4 regions of the Exiguobacterium sp. s166 genome follow, and region 3 is predicted to be linked to each of the others. Evidence: riboswitches for the same ligand, from Rfam matches in the RefSeq annotation. Region 3 holds a riboswitch; each other region holds the start of a gene.

Region 1 (3,843 bases), on a different contig from region 3:
ATTCTTCTATACTTAAATTCTCATGCTTAATGATCCGTTCATGTTGAAACTCTAACTGGATTGCATACGTATCTCTAAGTAGAATCGGTTTTAACTTGATTCGACGCAGATCGTTTGATTTTTGGCGCGGACCACTAATCGTCGCGTGTATGAGTGAAGTTGCCTGCAGTTTTTCAGTGAGCAGGTCTTTTAATTGGTCTAGTTCCACGTATCGTCCCGTCCTTTTTTTGTTTGGTCTTTCGAAACTGTAGCAAATTCACCCGCGTTCGACAAGCAAGCAAGCTTTATTTTTAGTCGTCATACTTAATTTAAAGGAGGAACACAACATGTTCAAAAAAATTCTTTCACAAATCGGCATTGGTGCCGCAACGGTCGATACACGACTCGAACAAGATCACTGTGAACCCGGTGGAACGATTCAAGGAGTCGTTCATATTAAGGGCGGTAACGTCGATCAGGAAATCGCCCGGATTTATCTCGCCTTCAATACCCAGTACAAACAAGAAGTCGGGGACAGCACGGCATTCACGACGTTCACACTGGACCGGTTTGCATTAAATGAAGCCCCGTTTACGATTGAAGCAGACGTCGAACGGGAAATACCGTTTACGCTTCAAGTCCCTTTTAATACACCACTTTCCGTCAGCCAATCGAAGTCGTGGATCGAGACGGGTCTTGATATCGCGCAGGCGGTTGACCCTTCTGACCACGATGCTGTCGTCGTCAAAGCGAATGACTACCAATCGGTCATCCTTGAAGCGATGGAAAACCTCGGATTCCGCCTCAAGAAAGCTGATACAGAGAAATTGCCGGGCCGCTTCCGGAAAGATTTGCCGATCGCGCAGGAACTTGAGTATTCTGCCCGCGGTACTCATTATGCTCACAAGCTGGACGAAATCGAAGTCATCCTGTTGCAAGACCGGTTCGGCATCGACATCGTCGTCCAAATCGACCGCCGTGCCCACAGTCTCGGTTCGCTGTTCAGTGAAATGGCAGGAACCGATGAGACGATGACGAAACTTTCATTATCGAACCAGGACTTAACGAATCCGTCACTCGTGAAACAACGTCTCGCCGATTTGATTGAACACCACAGTTGATTGATGTTTTCTATAGAACAAACACCGGATCCGCTTATCGTCGGATCCGGTGTTTGTATTTCCTTCCTTACTTGGATGATGTCATTTCCATCGTCTGTTCGTACTGCCGTTCAAACGTTTCTTCCGCCCAGCCCATCTGCCAAAACATCAATTCGTAATAACAGCTTCTGACGAAATGTTGTTTCATCCGGACGCGTTCTTGTTCACTCGCCTTCTCTGCCAACTCATTTAACCGGTCAATCTGTTCAAAGACCACCCGCTCGAACCATTCGGAACTGTATGTCGCAATCCATTGCTGATAAATCGGTGAAGCCGGTGTCGCTGCCTGTAACTGTTGTCCAATCTCATAGTAAAGCCAGTAACACGGTAAAATCGCAGCGATGGTCTCCCCAAGCGTCCCTTCACTTGCATGGTGCATATGCGAAATATACGCATATGCGGTCGGTGCTGGTTCAAACTCTGCCAGTGTCTTGTCCGAAATCCCAAGCGGTTCAAAAAACGATTGATGCAGACTGAGTTCTGCAGCATAGGTCGACGTCGCATGTTCCGCGAGTTCGGCAATCGTCGCGAAGTCCTGTGCCTTCGACGCGGCCCGCGCCTGAATTTTCGCGAAATGTTTTAAGTAATAGGCATCCTGTAGGACGTAATGGCGAAATTTTGCTTCTGGTAGTGTTCCATCCGCAATCCCTGTCACGAATGGATGGGTAAAGCTACTGTCCCAATACCGTTTTGCCGCTTGCCGGATTTCTTCACTGAATGTCATGTTGGTTCCCCCTTTTGTAATCAAAAAAACGCCACACCTGATGTCAGGCATGACGTGAAAAGACCATAAAAAGAGGATCGTCCACGCCACTTCCCTCCGTAAGTCCAAACTTAATCAGGTTCAAAGGGTCCGAACGTCTCCGTCGTCTCAGTCAGCCTACTGACTCCCCTAGTGGTCGCTATTTGATTTGTTTTGAGTTTATCATGATTTGATGTGGAATTGACCCATTCTCGTCATTTCACTCCATTTTTTTGTACAATGGAACATGACGGAAGGTGGATGACGGCTCGTCCTTGAGACCGATTCTCTTCTGTCGCCGGTCGATTAGACTAAATTTAGTACCTGATACTTAACTTATGGAGGAACTTTTATGAATAAAACCATGACATGGACCGCTTCGGCATTACTTGCTACTACCTTACTGCTACCGACGGCCGCATCTGCTGAACAAGTGGTCGACAAAACAATCGTCACCCTTGGCGAATCACTTGGGGCAAAGGATAAATCGTGGGTCTTGTCCCGCTTGAATGCACCGGAAGGCATTACTCCGATTATTGCAACATCTGCCGATGAAGAAAAATATCTCGGGAAAAACATTCCCCAATCACAACGGGGTGGCGGCATGTACTCTTCCGCTAAAATTGAGTTGGCTGAAAAAGGTGATGGATTATCTGTCGCGACCGAAAACATCACCTGGGTCACAAAAGACATGTACCTCAACGCCCTCGTCACAGCGGGTGTAACGGATGCGGACATTACGATCACGTCCCCGTACAAGGTAACCGGAACTTCAGCTTTGACCGGGATCATGAAAGCGTATGATCAAACATCTGCCGAGACCGGCATCAAACTGACGGATGAACGAAAAGACCTTGCCCAGCAAGAACTCTCTGTGACATCCGATGTCGGGAAAACGGTCGGGACGGATAAAGTCGCCGACTTGATGAATGAAATCAAAGCGGAAATCGCGAAACAACAGCCGGAAACGAAGGTCGAGATTGAAAACGTCATCGTCCAAGTCATCCAAAACAATAACATCAATTTATCCGATGCTCAGATGGACCGGTTGACTGGACTGTTTAATCAAATGGAACAAGCGGACCTGAACTGGGGTCAAATCGAGAGTGGTCTAAAAGATGCCGGACAAGATATCCAGGCCTTCGCGACCTCAGAAGAGACAAAAGGATTTTTTGCGAAGTTGTTTGATGGTTTCAGTGCATTCTTCAACTCGATTGCCGGCTTATTTAAATAAAGATTAACGTTTTCTTTTCTGTCAGGCATGGTAAAATAGATGTATTGAATCGGAAAAGGTGGTGTGGAGACATGGGTTTTGCTGCGTGTAAGCATTGGTTGATGGAACAACTGTATCTGTTGCGCGCGATTTTTCATGGAATGGCGTTCTAAGGGACTAGTCTGCCCTTTTTTAACGAACCTCATACCTGAAAAATAAAGCAAAGCGCATCTTCCACGAGTCAAGGAGAGTGCTGTTTGCGCTCTCCTTTTTTTGATGCGCCAGAGAGGACATTTCATATGATGATCTGCGACATCCAACACCTGACAAAACAATTCGGAGGCGACGATATCTTAACGGACGTCTCCCTCTTTATCGAGCACCAAGACCGCATCGGCTTGATCGGCCGAAACGGAAGCGGTAAAACGACGCTCTTACGTTTGATTGCCCGTCTTGATTCCGAAGACAGCGGAACGATTTATCAAAAAAGCGGGCTCTCCATCGGTTATTTGGCACAACTTCCCGTGTTCGACAACGTAATGACGGGGCGTGATGTCCTGTGGACTGCCTTCGCCACGCTTGTCGATTTACAACGCTCCCTGCAACAAATCGAACGGGACATGGCGACAAAAACGGATCAAATCGATCAGTTGCTCGAACGCTACACGCAAGAGACCGAAGCTTTTGAGCGCCAAGGCGGGTATTTGCTGGATTCCAAAATCGACCGGATGATTAACGGCTTGCAGTTG
Region 2 (3,843 bases), on a different contig from region 3:
GTTCGATGATGAAGCTGAGCGCGAGCGGATTTAAGATGCCCTGTCCGGAACCGATTGGTGATGCTGCCGGCATAATCGCATGACAGCCGAGTTCTTCGAGCCGACGTGCAAGCAACAAATCGTCTGATGTATACGGCAAGACGATGAAGCCATCCTTGATTAATTCCTCTGCTGCTCGTAATGTTTCAATCGGATCCGGCAACAACGTCTTGTCACAACCGATTACCTCGACCTTGACCATATCGCACATCCCTGAGGCCCGGGCAAGGCGGGCAAGGCGGACCGCTTCCTCCGCCGTCTTCGCACCCGCAGTGTTCGGCAAGAGATCATAGCAGCTTAAGTCAAGCGCTGCGAGCGGATCGTTCTGTTCCTTTGCAAAGACGTCGAGACGTCGGACGGAAAACGTTAAAATGTTTGTTTCCGATGCTTCGACCGCTTGCTGTTGCTTCTCATTATCCGAATATTTTCCTGTCCCCAGTAACAATCGTGATGCAAATGTTTTTCCGCCAATTTCTAACATGTTATCCGCCTCCTACAAAATGAACGATTTCAATGACATCTCCGGACGTAACGTCCGTATCCGGATAGCTCGACCGGTCGATGATTTGATGATTTTGTTCGATGATGACGACCTGTCCCTGAATCTCCAGTTTTTCTAACAAGTCGTGTAACGTCTTGATTTCCTCTGTCAAAGCATAGTTTTTTCCATTCAATCGGATAGTCATCTGCTTTCCTCCTGTCGTCGGCTGTTAAAACCATCCAGTGCCACTCTTGGCGTTTGCCCCATGAGACAATCGGCCAAGACGTTGGCCGTCGCAGGGGCCAGTAAGATGCCATGCCGGTGATGGCCTGACGCGACGAACAACCCATCGATTCCGTCCACTGCTCCGAGATACGGCAGACCGTCCCCGGTTTGCGGTCGAACACCGGACCAAGCTTCCACGAACACGGCCTCTGTAAGCGGCGGATAGAGCTTTACTGCTGCATTCAATAACAAACGAATACTGTTCAGACTGACGGTCGTTGATTCATCACCAACCCGTTCCGTCGCCCCGATGATGATCCGTCCGTCTGCTTTCGGGACTAAATAGACCGCATCACCAAACAGCGTCCGATTGAGTTGTCCGGTCGTCAGCCGGACAGACAGACACTCGCCCTTGACCGGAAGTGTGTTAATCGTCACTCCGACCGTCTGTAACAATTCTTCCGATCCGCGACCACCGGCGACAATAATTTGTCTGCCCGCCCGTAGCCCCCGGTTCGTCTCGGCGCCGGTCACCGTTTGTCCGTCCCGTACGAGACGTGCTACGACCGTTGCCTCTTCGATTACCCCGCCCCGTCGTTCGATGGCACTGCGTAATGCTTGTGCAAGCAACCGCGGATCAACCTGTCCGACCGAATCAAACGTCCGCCAGTGATGCGCCTGTTGCATACGAAACGGTTGTTCCAGATACCCGCTTCCGAGACCGGTCTCGTCAAACAATTGTTGCACGAATTCCGGATACAGCGTCCGGCTCAGCCGGGCCAGTTCATGTAACGGTGCCAGCAATTCTTCATCTGTCGCGAGCATTCCCGCTGCTGCTTGCGTCGCTCCCTGACCGACAGTTGACTGTTCAAGCAAATGAACGGTTTTCCCGCGCTGCAGGAGCTCATAGCCGAGCGTCAAACCAATGATGCCGGCTCCGATGATTAAAACATCCGGGCGTGTCATCGTTGCATCACCGCCCGGAATCGGTTGGCTGCTTCGACCGGAGACGCCTGACCGAGAATGCCCGACAAGACGGCCCCGCCTGCGCAGCCGGTCGCCAGGATATCCGGCAGATTGTCCGGTGTAATGCCACCAATTGCAATGACAGGAATCGATGTCCAGTCGACAACTTGTTTCAAGGCGTCGAGTCCCCGGGGCGGTACACCCGGTTTTGATCCCGTCTCAAAAATATGGCCGTACAGGACGTAATCAGCACCGGCTTGTTCCGCCGCTATCGCTTCCGTTAACGAGTGAACCGATTGACCGATCACCAGTTCCGGAAAACGGTGACGGACGAGGTCGACCGGAATGCTGCGTGTTGTCAGCTGAACTCCGGTGCCGGTGACGACTGCCACGTCCAGCCGGTCATGGACAATTAATTGCTCTGTCTTTACGCCTCGTCGCACGAGTGTTTCGATGCACACGACCAGTTCCTTCGCTGACCATAACGGCTCCCGCAGATGAATCCGGTCGACGGATAGTGCGAGTTTCGGCAACAGATGTTCGAGTATGTCCGGATGCCGCTTGCCGGTTGTCATCAGATGTAACTGGCTCATCATTTCCCCCTTTCCACACGAAAAAGGACCACCCCATGAACTGATGGAGTGGTCCTACAAAAAAGGGCGACAGTCGTCGCATCCTCTATGAATGATCGGAATCCACTTCCCTCCGCTAGTACGAACTAGATCAGGTTCAAAGGGTCCGGATACTTCCGTCTCAGTCTGCTGCGAGACTCCCCTAGTGTAGATATTGATTTGTGTGGTACGCCTGTAGTTTACCACGGGTAGTCCGATTTGTTCTACCCTTGATTAGTGTCGCATGTCCGATTCGACCGCTTTGACCTGCTCAATCAAGCGTTGGTATTCGTCGACACGTTTCGTTTGCGACAAGTCATACGTTTGTTTTAAGTGTAAGACCCGCATGACCTTCTGATCCAGATCTGCTCTCGACAATTTACCTTGTTTAATCCGTGCCATGATTTCCTTATGAACGGACGCGTACGCACCGGGTGAGGAAAACATCGCCATGTCGGCACCGCTCTCAAGCGCAAGACTTGCGGCCTGGGCCAGCCCGTATCGTTCCGTAATCGCGCCCATCACCAGATCATCCGTGATGATGACCCCGTCAAACTTCAGTTCATCCCGTAAGATACCGGACATGACCGGTTTTGACAACGAAGACGGACGGGATTTGTCGAGGGACGGGAACAGAATATGCGCGACCATCACCATTTCGGCCCCTTCTTTAATCGCCCGTTTGAACGGGACGAGTTCCATCTGTTCGAGTTCCGCTTTCGTCGCATCGACCCGCGGCAGACCGACATGGGAATCGACGGTCGTATCGCCGTGTCCCGGAAAATGTTTGACGACCGGAACGACGTCTTCTTCTTTCACCCCCTGCATCAACGGGACACCAAGCCTTGCGACCTGTTGCGGATCCGCACTGAGCGATCGGTCACCAATGATCGGATTCGCCGGATTGCTGTTGACGTCAAGGACGGGAGCGAAGTCCATATTAAAGCCGTAAAAACGGGAAATCAAACCGAGCGTCCGTCCGACTTCCTTCATCAAAGCAGGATCATTTTTCTGACCGAACGACAGGCTCGGTGATAATTTCAGTTGCGCATCCGGGACCCGGCTGACGCGTCCACCTTCTTCATCAAAACCGAGGAACGCTTTTTCGTCCGTCGTTTGCGCTTTAGTAATTGCTGTCGTAAAGGTTTTCAATTGATCGGTCGAGGTGATATTGCCGCCAAGCAGCAAGACACCACCGAGTGCATGATTCTGCAGTAATTGACGGTCCGCTTGCGTCAGAGCTGTTCCCGTCACGCCGATGTACAGCAACTGATCAACTTTTTCCGCTGTCGACATCTTCGAAATGGTCTCTTTCAGTTGTTTTTCCGCCCGTTCAGCGGCAGAAGGCCGGTCCGGTTGCGGCGGCTTCGTTTTCTTCGCCGGCTTCGGTTGCGGTTCGACCGGTTGTGCCGGCTCGTCAGAACAACCGGCGAGGAGGATACTTGCCAACAGAACAGTAACAATCCGCTTCAAATCGGTTCCTCGTTCCGGACGCCGTTGATCGAGTAATAAACTTCAATC
Region 3 (3,843 bases):
GTCCACCATTATACAGAGCTCGGTCCGACGCAGAAAAAACTTTATGCTTCCTACTTGGCGAAACTGCAACTGGAAACGTTACAGCATCTCGACGAAACGAAGCGTGAAGACCGGATTAAGCTGCTCGCCGGTTTGACCCGGTTGCGGCAGATTTGCTGTGATCCGGCGTTATTTGTCGAAGGTTATACAAGTGAATCGACAAAACTCGAACGCCTGCTTGAAATCATTGAAGAAAAAGTAGCGAGCGGACACCGGATCCTGATTTTTTCCCAGTATACGAAGATGTTGGCCCGGATTCGGGAACGACTGGCAGTACGACAACTTGCCCACTTTCTACTAACCGGTGAGACACCGGTTGAAGACCGTGTCGCACTGTGTGACCGGTTTAATGCCGGTGAAGTCGATGTCTTCCTGATTTCCTTGAAAGCCGGCGGGACCGGTCTGAATCTGGCGACGGCGGATACCGTCATTTTATACGACAGTTGGTGGAATCCGGCCGTTGAGCAGCAAGCGGCTGACCGGGCCCATCGATTGGGACAAGAGTCGCCGGTCGAAGTGATCAAGTTATTGATGACCGGGACAATCGAGGAAAAGATGGCGGAATTACAGGATCGAAAGGCGACGATGATTGATGCCGTCTTATCGGATCAGAAGCCGGATATTTTAACGATTCGTGAACTCGTCCGGTTGCTTGATTCCCCCTCTTTTATCGATTCAGCAGGTGATTAACCACACAAATCAAAGAAAATCTTAAAAAAATGAAAGACCTTCAATCCGTTGTCTATCAACAGGTTTGGAGGTCTTTCGACAATCAAATTCAGAAAAAAAGGTTTTAACTTTTGAAAGACAGGGGTATATCTACACTAGCACCGTACAACACGGTCGCTTTTCAATTATTGTTTCTCAATATCAGCGTAATGACCTGGGAGAGAAATGCTACTTACTCACTTCGTTTTTCATTTCTGAATGGAATCCAGTTGAACTAGCATTTAGCGCAAGAATTTCTGTTGGAACCTATTGTTCCACTCCTACATTCATTACCTTTTGAGGGCTATACCAAATTCAAGGGGGAAATGAACATGTCAGTAACATTAAAAGTAGAAGAACGCGAAGTACGCCCACGCTCACTTAGAAAGCAATTACGTCATGAAGGAAAAGCTCTTGGTGTCGTGTATGGCTACAAAGTGGAAAGCACACCGATTTCATTCGATGAAAAAGAATTGGTCAAAGTTGTCCGTGATCACGGCGAAAACGTCTTGGTTGCTCTTCAAATCGGCGGTAAAAAGGTCAACACGTTGATCAACAAGCTTGATATGGATATCTTTACACCAACCATCAAACACGTTGAATTCATCGCTGTTAAAATGGATGAAGAAACAGAAGTCGAGACGGATATCGTCCTTGTTGGCGAAGCAGCCGGCGCGAAACTTGGCGGATTCCTTTCACAAACACTCTTTAAAGTAACAGTTGCCGCAACACCAGATAAATTACCGGAACGCATCGAAGTCGACGTGACGGATCTTGCAATCGGAGATTCAATCACAGTAGCTGATCTTCCGGAAGAAAAAGATTTCCGTGTCGTCACAGAAGGTGACATCCAAGTTGCAGCGGTCGTTGAATCGACACTTGAAGCTGAACTTGAAGAAATCGAAGAAGCAGAAGCTGAGGCACAAGCAGCTGATGCGGATACAGCGACAGACGATTCAGAACAAACTTCTGAAGAGCAAGCTGAAGAAAACAAAGAAGATAAAGAGTAATCTTTTCTCTCCTCCCCTCGTGGGAGGTTTTTTTTATGCATATTGACAAGTCCGGTCGACAGCCGTACAGTGAAGAAGGTACACATCATTGACACATCCACTAGGGGAGCCATTTGGCTGAGACGATTCACTTCGGACCCTTTGAACCTGATCTAGTTCATACTAGCGTAGGAAAGTGGAGCGGAATCCTCGTGCTCTTTTTCTGCATCTTGCAGGTTACACGACCGCTCTCTTTTCATAGAGGGCGGTCTTTTTTGTGGTTTCTTTGTGGGTGTGCATTCAAAGGAGAAGTGATTATGAACAGTTGGAAAATGAAAGAAATCATCGTCATGATGATGCTCGCCGTCGCGTGTGGTGTCCTCTACTTAGGGTGGTCGACGTTATGGTTACCGATCTCGGCCATCTTCGGACCGGTCGGATCAAACTGGATGTTCGGCATCTGGGTCATCGCCAGTCCCCTTGTCGCCTACATCATTCAAAAACCAGGCGCGGCATTGATTGCGGAAGTCGTCGCCGCTGCCGTCGAATTGTTTACAGGGAGTCACTTCGGCTTATCGGCACTGTTGATTGGATTCGCACAGGGGATCGGGGCCGAGATTGCCTTTGCCGTGTTCGGATACCGGAAATTCAATACGTTTACCTTGATGTTGTCCGGTGTCTTCGCTGCCGTCGGAAGTATGGTCTACAGCCTCATCGTGAACGGATTTGCCTACTATACGACGACGACTCTCCTGTTGACGTTTTCCTTACAACTTGTCAGCGGTGCTCTGCTCGGCGGCTTACTCGCAAAAATCATCGTCGATGCGCTCATTAAGGCAGGGACACTGAATGGGTATGCGATCGGACGACAACGAAAGCAGCGTGCCGCATGATGCAGTGTGAGCACCTGACAGTCCGCTATCCGGATCAGGATCACCCGGTCTTACAGGATTTGTCGGTTACGATTGATAAAGGAGAAACGACGTTGCTCGTCGGTCCAAGCGGCAGTGGAAAGACGACCTTTTTACATGTCCTCGCCGGTCTGTTGCCGGAGACGATTGAAGCCGATGTCAGCGGTCACTGGTTGACCGAGGGAACGGTCGGGATGTTATTCCAACAGCCGGACGATCAGTTTTGCATGCAGACGGTCGGTGCCGAAATGGCCTTTAGTCTGGAAAACCGAAGCATCTCCCGATTTGAAATGGATGAGCGGATTAAAGGTGTCTTGGCACGGGTCGGACTTGACCTCGCCTTGACGACGCCGATTGCCGAGCTGTCCGGCGGGATGAAACAACGGCTTGCTCTAGCCTGTGTATTGGCACTCGAACCGGACATCCTGTTGCTCGACGAACCGACGGCGCAACTTGATCCGCATGGTCAACGTTTGATGATGGAGCTGATTGAGGAATTGCACCACGATCCGAACGTGACACTGGTGCTGATCGAACACCAACTGGAGCAGTGTGTGACGTTTGCGGACCGGGTGCTGGTCTTTCAAACCGGACGGATCCGTCTTGACGGACCGCCGCGGGACATTTTTTCAGAACGCCGGACCGTTTTGACTGAGCTCGGGATTGCGACACCGCGCCTTTACCCGTATACATTCGAAACGATACCGGCCGAGGTCGCGGCAGAATGGGCACTCGATCGTCCCCCTGTCCGCGAACCCGTTTCAACCGAACCGACATTTGAACTTGTTGACGTGACCGTCCGGCACGGAAAGCAGACGGTTCTCCAGCGGATCTCGCTGAACGCCCACGCCGGAGAATGGATCATGCTTGTCGGACGCAATGGAGCCGGCAAAAGTACCCTGCTCGAAACGCTGGCCAAACTGTTACCGGCGCAAGGCGGAACGATTCAGTTGTTTCAGACAGCGTTGAAGAAATGGCGGGACCGGACATTTTACCGGCAGGTCGGCTTTGTGTTTCAGCAACCTGAGTTTCAGTTTCTCAAACAGACGGTTCTTGACGAACTGACGATCAGTTGTACCTCACCGTCGTCCGGTCAGATGGATGATGCCTTACAGTACTATCGCTTGGCGGACGTCGCGGGTCAGTCGCCGCTCGCACTCAGTCTTGGTCAAAAACGGCGTTTGAGCGTCGCGACA
Region 4 (3,843 bases), on a different contig from region 3:
GAAATTTGAAACGCAATTGATGGATGCAAAAGAAGTACAACAAATTTTGATTGCACAAGAACAAGCGATTGCAGCTGAAAAAGCAGCACGCGAACGTGAAGCAAGAATCGAAAAAGAGCGTCAAGCACAAGCGGCACGTGAAGCAAAAGCACGTGCAGAAGCACAAGCGGCACAAGCAGCAGCGGCTCAAAAAGCAGCAGCTGAACAACAGGCGGCAGAAGCGGCCGCTGCTAAAGCAGCAGCACAAGCGGAACAAAAATCGTCAGCACCTGCAACTTCAACAAAACAATCTACACCATATGTGACTGTGCCAAAAGCAGCACCAACACCAGAACCAGAACCAGCGGCACCAACGCCTGCACCATCATCTTCTTCTATGTTTATTCATCCAACAAGTGGATCAATCACACAAGGATATGGTTCAGCAAGCGGTTCGAATGGTTACTCTTTCCACAATGGTATTGATTTCGGCGCTCCAGTCGGTACCCCGATTGTTGCAGCGGCAACAGGGACAGTCATCACTGCATCAAGTGGTGGTCCGTACGGTAATCATGTCATGATTGCACACCAATTAAATGGAAAAACGTATACAACAGTTTACGCGCATATGAGTTCGTTAAATGCACATGCCGGACAACGTGTCAGTCAAGGACAACAAATCGGAGCCCTTGGTAGCACTGGGAACTCAACAGGCCCACACTTACACTTTGAAATTCATGTAGGTGGTTACAGCTACAGTGCTTCAGGACCAGCAAATTCTGTAAATCCAATGTCGATGTTATAATAACGAGAAAAGACGATTGCTGCGGCAGTCGTTTTTTTATGTTTTTATAAAAACATAAAATGTTATATTAAAATAAAACGCTTTCAGTTGAAACACAAATGAAATTTTCCTGAAACTATTACGGTGCTATAATCAATCTCAGACAGAAATACTTTGAATTAAATACTTTTTAAATAAGAAATCATACATAAGCGAGGAAACCAAACATGTTTAAAAAATTGTTTGCAACGGTATTGTTAGGGGCGTTACTTGTATCCACTGTGCCGACTTCTGGTCAAGCTGCAACGATTAAAGAAAAGAAATCTCAAAATGCAACAGAGCAACGTCGCTTGGAAAAAGCCATCAAAAAACAGGAAGCTAAAATATCGGTAGAGCAACGCGAAATCAATAAAATTGATGCGGCCATCAACGAAAATATTTTCAGGATTTCGGAAAAAAACAAGCAGATTAAACAATTGAATCTCCAAATTGAAGATCTTGAGGCGGAAATCGCCCGCTACGAAATCATGCTCACTTGGCAAGAAGAATTGCTTGGGGACCGCTTACGTGTCCTTCAAGAAAATGATGGTAATTCTATAAAATGGGAAGAAGTCATTTTTGGTTCGAAAAACTTGGGTGATTTGTTTAGTCGTGTTATGGCAGGTAAAAAAATTGCCGAACAAGACGATAAAATGATTTCTGCTTATTTGGAAACACAAGAAAAGCTAGCAGAAATGAAAAAAAATCTTATTGCTAAAAAGGCGGAGCGTGTTCAAGAGAAAGAGTCGTTACTCGTCCAAAAGAAACAGTTAAAACAACAGATGAAAGAACGGAGTGCGACCCTGAATAAATTACGTAAAGGGAAAACAAAGTTCACGACTAAACTGTTAAATGCAAAAGAATTACAAGCGACTTTAGAGGCTCAAGAAAGAGCGATTGCGGCAGCAAAAGCAGCAGCGAAAGCAGCAGCAGAAAAAGCGGCCGCTGAAAAAGAAGCAGCTGAACGTGCTGCAAAAGAGGCGGCAAAATCAACGCGTGAGTCAAGCGAAGCAACGGTTCTTCCGACTCCTGTCAGCAGTGTGCCGACAGGATCGGCGAAGTTTATTCGTCCGGCTTCAGGCGGTGTTTCACAAGGTTTTGGACCGGCTAGTGGAGCGAACGGCTATACGTTCCATAATGGTGTCGACTTCAGTGGACCCGTCGGATCACCGATTCGAGCAGCAGCTTCCGGAACAGTCATTACGGCTGGTAGCGGCGGACCTTATGGGAATCATGTCATGATTTCGCATTTCCTTGACGGTCAGGTGTATACAACAGTGTACGGTCATATGAATTCGTTATCGGTTTCGGCAGGTCAGACGGTAACTCAAGGTCAAACGCTTGGTACTCTTGGCAGTACCGGGAATTCGACAGGACCGCATCTACACTTTGAATTGCATATCGGTGGATACCAATACAGTGCGACAGGACCAGCTAACACGGTCAATCCACTTGGATACCTTTAAAAACGAGCTTCGGCTCGTTTTTTTAATGGTGCTGTGATACAGTGAAAAAGAATTTAAATTACGAGCAACTAGGGGAGCTGGAGGAGTCCGGCTGAGAGGAAAACTATTCTGTTTTCGACCCTGTCACCTGAACTGGATAATACCAGCGTAGGAAAGTTGAGATCGAAGACATGAAGACTTCAATCAGTAGAACTGGTTGTTCATGGCGTCGTCTGCTTTTTTACAGCGGACGGCGCTTTTTGTTGTCCGTTTTCTCCTTATTTGCTCCCAGGAAAGTGAGGAATTGGAATGAAACACGTATTGACGATTGCTGGATCCGACTCCGGAGGTGGAGCTGGAATTCAAGCAGATTTAAAAACGTTTTCGGCACTCGGTGTATACGGAATGAGCGTCATCACGGCGATTACGGCACAAAATACGTTAGGTGTTCAAGCGGTCGAGGACGTATCCCCGGAGCTCGTGGAAGCACAGCTGACATCCATCTTTTCCGATATCCGTGTCGATGCGGTCAAGATTGGAATGGTTTCCAATCAAGACACCATCCGAGTGATTGCACAACAACTGGAAAAACATCAACTTCCGGTTGTTCTCGACCCGGTCATGGTCGCGAAAGGGGGTTATAGCTTGTTGCAACCGGATGCAGAACATGCCTTGCTCGAACAGCTGTTACCATTGGCTACACTTGTGACTCCGAATATTCCTGAAATCGAGCGGATGATTGGCGGAACGATTCACTCGCTTGCCGATATGAAACAGGCGACGGAAAAACTGGCTGAAAAACGGACGGGTGCTATTTTGCTCAAGGGCGGACATTTGGAGGGACGGGACGCTACTGACCTTTTATATACAGACGGGCGATATGTCGTCTTTGAACAAGAACGGATCGAGTCCCGTCATACCCATGGTACAGGCTGTACATTATCTGCTGCCATCGCTTCCTATCTTGCACTTGGTCTTTCAGTGGAAGACAGCATCCGTTATGCAAAACGTTATGTGACGGAAGCCATTCGCCACGGCTTTGCGCTCGGACGCGGTGTTGGTCCGACGCATCATTTTCATGAACTCTGGAGGGATACACATGTTACGACGCATCCATGATAAAAAACCGTTGATTCATCATTTAACGAATACTGTAACCATTAATGACTGCGCCAATATGACACTGGCACTTGGTGGCTCTCCTGTGATGGCAGATGACCTGCTGGAAGTGGAAGAAATGGTCAGGCACGCAGATGCCGTCGTAATCAATACAGGGACGATCAATCCGGACATGCGCCAAGCCCAACTTTTAGCAGGAAAAACGGCTAACCGATTGGGGAAACCGGTCATTTTGGATCCGGTAGGCGCAGGAGCGACGACATTAAGAACAGATTTTATGAAGCAGTTAATGGATGAAATCACCTTTACGGTCATCAAAGGAAATGCATCGGAAATCAAGACATTGCTCGGACAGGCCGCTCGAACGAAAGGAGTGGATGTTGCCGAAGGAGAATCCCTGGATTTTCAAAGTGTCCATACCTTTGCAGGTGAAACGAAACAACTCATCGTCGTAACGGGTCCGATTGATTTTGTGAC

Evidence for each region. A riboswitch is a leader RNA that binds a small molecule or an ion and turns the genes downstream of it on or off. The one in region 3 is predicted to bind thiamine pyrophosphate.
Region 1: it holds a riboswitch for thiamine pyrophosphate, as region 3 does, so the genes downstream of both, tenA (thiaminase II) here and KNP93_RS08550 (ECF transporter S component) in region 3, are expected to answer to the same signal.
Region 2: it holds a riboswitch for thiamine pyrophosphate, as region 3 does, so the genes downstream of both, KNP93_RS05015 (thiamine phosphate synthase) here and KNP93_RS08550 (ECF transporter S component) in region 3, are expected to answer to the same signal.
Region 4: it holds a riboswitch for thiamine pyrophosphate, as region 3 does, so the genes downstream of both, thiD (bifunctional hydroxymethylpyrimidine kinase/phosphomethylpyrimidine kinase) here and KNP93_RS08550 (ECF transporter S component) in region 3, are expected to answer to the same signal.

The regions. Positions count from the first base shown of each region.
Region 1 is NZ_JACSMU010000002.1:376,046-379,888, forward strand. It holds gene KNP93_RS06340 (class I SAM-dependent methyltransferase) at 1-208, opposite strand, end outside; gene KNP93_RS06345 (sporulation protein) at 327-1,100, shown strand; gene tenA (thiaminase II) at 1,168-1,863, opposite strand; TPP riboswitch at 1,938-2,043, opposite strand; gene KNP93_RS06355 (DUF1002 domain-containing protein) at 2,234-3,115, shown strand; gene abc-f (ribosomal protection-like ABC-F family protein) at 3,394-3,843, shown strand, end outside.
Region 2 is NZ_JACSMU010000002.1:110,434-114,276, forward strand. It holds gene KNP93_RS05000 (thiazole synthase) at 1-520, opposite strand, end outside; gene thiS (sulfur carrier protein ThiS) at 522-725, opposite strand; gene KNP93_RS05010 (NAD(P)/FAD-dependent oxidoreductase) at 722-1,711, opposite strand; gene KNP93_RS05015 (thiamine phosphate synthase) at 1,708-2,304, opposite strand; TPP riboswitch at 2,395-2,497, opposite strand; gene nagZ (beta-N-acetylhexosaminidase) at 2,557-3,795, opposite strand; gene KNP93_RS05025 (OsmC family protein) at 3,792-3,843, opposite strand, start outside.
Region 3 is NZ_JACSMU010000003.1:151,372-155,214, forward strand. It holds gene KNP93_RS08540 (DEAD/DEAH box helicase) at 1-729, shown strand, start outside; gene KNP93_RS08545 (50S ribosomal protein L25/general stress protein Ctc) at 1,080-1,757, shown strand; TPP riboswitch at 1,850-1,948, shown strand; gene KNP93_RS08550 (ECF transporter S component) at 2,054-2,629, shown strand; gene KNP93_RS08555 (ABC transporter ATP-binding protein) at 2,626-3,843, shown strand, end outside.
Region 4 is NZ_JACSMU010000005.1:117,324-121,166, reverse strand. It holds gene KNP93_RS12090 (murein hydrolase activator EnvC family protein) at 1-784, shown strand, start outside; gene KNP93_RS12085 (murein hydrolase activator EnvC family protein) at 991-2,268, shown strand; TPP riboswitch at 2,329-2,439, shown strand; gene thiD (bifunctional hydroxymethylpyrimidine kinase/phosphomethylpyrimidine kinase) at 2,557-3,366, shown strand; gene thiM (hydroxyethylthiazole kinase) at 3,347-3,843, shown strand, end outside.